2 regions of the Bacillus sp. NMTD17 genome follow, and region 1 is predicted to be linked to the other one. Evidence: predicted binding sites of a transcription regulator. Region 1 holds the regulator's gene; the other holds the start of a gene.

Evidence for each region. The regulator LexA, encoded in region 1, represses DNA repair genes until DNA is damaged. The targets are predictions, from matches to a motif close to CGAACATATGTTCG.
Region 2: the regulator LexA is predicted to act here: its motif matches at 1,383-1,396, upstream of C6347_RS07835 (ImmA/IrrE family metallo-endopeptidase).

The regions. Positions count from the first base shown of each region.
Region 1 is NZ_PVRH01000002.1:33,682-36,091, forward strand. It holds gene C6347_RS05290 (YneB family resolvase-like protein) at 1-220, opposite strand, end outside; gene yneA (cell division suppressor protein YneA) at 238-549, opposite strand; gene lexA (transcriptional repressor LexA) at 709-1,329, shown strand; gene C6347_RS05305 (hypothetical protein) at 1,377-1,814, opposite strand; gene C6347_RS05310 (IseA DL-endopeptidase inhibitor family protein) at 2,109-2,410, shown strand, end outside.
Region 2 is NZ_PVRH01000002.1:532,935-535,344, reverse strand. It holds gene C6347_RS07840 (poly-gamma-glutamate hydrolase family protein) at 170-793, shown strand; gene C6347_RS07835 (ImmA/IrrE family metallo-endopeptidase) at 818-1,366, opposite strand; gene C6347_RS07830 (N-acetylmuramoyl-L-alanine amidase) at 1,677-2,410, shown strand, end outside.

The DNA of each region.
Region 1 (2,410 bases):
GGATAAGAACGGCATCAATTGACTCTTCTTTTAGTGTAGCTAGCATATCAAACACACCATCACGATCTAGATCATATCCGCTTGCTTTTTCTTTGATGACTTTCACCACATTCATCTTGTGCATAGCAGCTAAAGCCAGCAGTTCTTCTTCTTGTCTCTTCAGCGAGGTTTCCTGCTCTTCTTTGACAGTGCTTACTCTCGCATAGATGATTGCATTCATGACTTCAATCGACCTTTCTATTGTACTGTTGCAAGTTGATATACGACTGGATGCTCTTTTTTGACTGGTATGACAAGAATGTCACCAGGCTGGATTTCCGTTGAAGCAAGATCATTGTGCTGAGTGACCCAGTCAATAAACGCATTTTTGTCGATTGATTTGCTGTCGTTTACTTGATCAGCTAACCCCCAAAGAGTATCACCTGATTGAACCTCTATTTTAACATACTGATTTGGATCATTATGGCTTGTGACTGCAATAAGTGAGAGAAATATGCCAACGATGAATGAGAATACCCCAATAAAAATAATAGATTCTTTTAACCTCATAATGTCATCTCTCCTAACAGAATATGTGTTCGCTCTTTCTGTCACTCATTATAAATACGAACAAACGTTTCTGTCAAACGTTTTTTTCGAACCTATGTTTGTACTGTTAGGAAAAACATGCTATAATTTCTTTAAAATTGACGTTTTGAGGTGCAAAAGATGACGAAGCTATCAAAAAGACAACTCGATATCCTGACATTCATCAAAGAAGAAGTAAAAAGTAAGGGCTATCCCCCATCCGTTCGTGAAATTGGAGAAGCTGTCGGTCTAGCATCCAGTTCAACGGTTCATGGACATTTAGCTAGACTAGAAACAAAGGGCTTAATTAGAAGAGACCCAACAAAACCTAGAGCGATCGAAGTACTAGATGAAGAGGAAATGAATATTCCTAAGAGTGCTGTAATGAACGTACCAGTCATCGGAAAAGTAACAGCAGGCCTGCCTATTACGGCTGTTGAGAATGTAGAAGAATACTTCCCTCTTCCAGAGACTTTTGCAGCACCAGATGAACAAGTATTTATGCTTGAAATTATGGGAGAAAGTATGATTGATGCAGGAATTTTGGACAAGGACTATGTCATTGTGCGTCAGCAAAGCACCGCTAACAATGGAGATATTGTCGTCGCCATGACAGAGGAAGATGAAGCGACAGTGAAACGTTTCTATAAAGAAGATACACACTTTAGATTACAGCCAGAGAACCCATCTATGGAACCGATTATTTTACAGAATGTAAGTATACTAGGTAAAGTGATTGGCGTATTTAGAAATATTCACTAAAAAAAGCCGGTATTTCATCAGCTGCTGATGAGAACCGGCTTTTTCTTTTATGAACAAGAATATGCTAGAATACGCGAGCTTGGGAAGGAACCAAATGTAAAGTTTGGCCAAATAAAGCCAGTTGTTCTCCCGAAAGGCTGTGAGGATAGGACATACATTAAAAACACTTGACCGTTTCTCATGAACACAATCGTCCATCTTCTATTACATCCCGCTGCAAATTGAACAGATTGCTGGCCTCCACCTGTTTGCCCTGAAATAAGTGACTGCATGCTTTGAGGCTGTGATAATGCTTGCTGATACTGCGAAATGATATGCTGCGGCGGAGCTGGCGGAGCTGATCCGCTTGATCCGGGTCCAGTGCCTCCTCCTCCGATTGGAAACCCTGGAAATCCTCCAACTTGAGGAATAGGGAGTGATGGCCATCCTTGCATCTGCCTGTCATATGAGTAACCATTCCACATACCTTCATACGGATAATACATATTCAACACCACTTTCTTAGACATTCATCACGATAGTATATGTCATAAATGAAAAAGCGTGTTGAACGTCCAAACAAAAATTTTTCCAAAAAACGTTTTGTTCTTCTTTAGAACGGTTAAATAGTAGATATAAAGAAAAAATAAAAAAATGAAAACTTTTTGTCTCCCTCAAACGTTATATATATAGAAAGAAAAGAAATAAAAAACATTTAGATTTAATACTTGTAATATCACTGTAATTGTTGTAACATTTGTAACATAAGAAGTTTTCATTGAGAAAAGGAGGCAATCGCCTTGAAAAAATTATTCGTTTTATTAACTGCTATTATGCTTATGATGTCATTACAATCTACAACATTGGCCGCTTCTAAAAAACCAGCCGCTTTGACAAATAAAGAAGCGTTACATATTGCCCTTGACGCACGAGAACACTTTTGGAGTGCGATGTCAGGCTACAAAATTAATGAACATTCCGATTACAAATTAAAATCATTTAGCTATAAAGACATGACATACAACTATCTTTCTAAAACATTTGATACAAAGAAAAAACTAAACAGCTACCTATCTCAAGTTTTCACAAAAGATGCCATCAA
Region 2 (2,410 bases), 500 kb from region 1:
TTCTATTCGTTTCAATTATCGGTCATTTTTCCTCAAAATTCAACAGAAAGCCGTAAATGTAAGGAAAATTTAAGGAAGAATTCAAGTGGTGTATTTGATTCGAAACCTCTTTACAAAAGAATAAGGGATCAGTAGACTTATGCTCATATAGAGAAATGGGGCAGATGACATGAGACAAATCATCGATACGTATCAAAGTTATGAAGAGCTTTCCGCTCATGAAAGAATAGGAATTGATTATCGAATTCTTCACGAGCGGAAAGGTGACCAGCTTCTGGTTTTGTCGCCTCATGCCGGAGGAATTGAATCCGGCGTGAGTGAGCTCATTCATGAAATATCTAGTGATTATTCTATGTATTTATTTGAAGGCCTTAAAGTAAAAGGCAATCATGTTCTTCATATTACAAGTACACGTTTTGATGAGCCGGTTTGCCTTTCACAGGTGCATACCCATCATTATACGTTTGCACTCCATGGTTACGGAGAAACAGAGGTGCTTCAAACGTTAGTGGGAGGTACGGACAGAGAAAGAGCGGCAGAAACTGTGAAACGTTTAACGCTAAATGGCTTTCACGCATTGCTTCTATCTGAATCTGATCGTTTTTCTGGAACACATCCTGATAATATTAATAACCAATGTCTGACGGGAAAAAGTGTACAACTTGAAATTAGTCAGGCGCAAAGAAGAGCATTTTTTCAAGACTTTAGGCGTCGCTACCGGCGTGATACACAAACTGAACAATTTTATCGGTACACAAATGTACTCAAACAAGTATTAGCCCTTTATGAATAAACTATTATCGTTTTATGTGATGATTTACGTTTGATAAACAGCTTCTTTTTCTGCGACCTTTTCTGCTTTCATTAAATAAGACGTAAACTCCTGTTGAAAGCGAATGCCTGCTTTTCGCTGTTCGAATAAGGCAAGCCGCTTTTCAGCAAAAGCTCTAGTGACGTGAAACGTTTGAGCAATATGCAAAATGGCTTGCTGCCGAAGGGTTGGAAGCTTCATTTGCAGCAGCATAAAGGTTGGAACACAAAAGTGATACATGAATTGTTTTGCCTGAAACTCCTGCAGTTCTCGAAAAAGTTTGTTCATTTTGAAATGATTGCCTGTATGCTTTAGCACATGACAAAGCTCGTGGGCAAAATCCTGCCATTGTTCTTCAGGTGATAGGGATCTGTTTAATATAATACTGTAAAGACCTTGATGTTGGATCATCATGCTGCCAGTCTCCTCGTAGTGGACCCATACATGAAATTCAGAAGCGATCCTTTGCATCTCTCTATAAGCAGGACCGCTTATTTGTAATTGAGCATATAACCGCTTAATATCTTCTTCTAAATGGGTTAAAAAACCAGTCATTTAAAAAACCTCCATACAAACGTATGTTCTATTTTTGGCGTAAAAGAAAAGTCCATATAGGACTAAATAGCTAATTGAGCTATTACTTACTTTTTATATCGGCTTATTTTTAACAATTTTAACATAAATTCAAGGAAAAATGGAAGTAATTCCTGTTTTTTTCTGTATTTTTGCACTTTCCACTACTAAAAAGAGTGATTGAATTCAAATTTTACCATAGTCTTCTCATGAAAACAAACAAGTATTGTCTTACGAACGCCACCGATTGATGAGAAAGATCAATTCAATCTAGCAAAAGGGAGTGCAGAACATGGTACAAATTTATCAAGATTTTATTCCAGTTGGAAACGGAAACCGCCCAGGATATGCGATGACACCGGAGTATGTGACGGTGCATAACACAGCAAACACGTCAAAGGGAGCGGATGCGAAAAGTCATGCGGCCTATGTAAAACGCCCAGCGACAGAGGTGAGCTGGCATTTTACAGTGGATGATCATGAAATCTTTCAGCATCTGCCGTTAAATGAAAATGGCTGGCATGCAGGGGATGGACATGGGAATGGTAACCGGAAGTCGATCGGAATTGAAATTTGTGAGAATGAAGATGGAAATTTTCAGCAAGCGGTCAAACATGCACAATGGCTTATTCAAAAGCTATTAAAAGAACATCACATTCCGCTAGCAAACGTGGTCACACATCAGTACTGGTCTGGAAAAGCATGTCCACGCCAGCTTCTTTCTACATGGGATGAATTTAAAAAAGGGATTGAAACGGCAGAAGATCCGGAGCCGGTCATCACGTATGTCGTTAAAAGCGGAGATACGTTAACGAGTATTGCGAAAGCTCATGGGGTCACAGTTCAAGATTTACAGAAGTGGAATGACATTAGTGATCCGAATAAGATTCAAATTGGACAGGTTCTCAAAATTTATCGTAACGATGCAAAGAGCACGTATGAGCTGCCAGATGGGGTTTTAAAGGTGACGTCTCCATTGACAAAGGGAGAGCACGTACGCCTCGTCCAACAGGCGCTTGCTGCTGT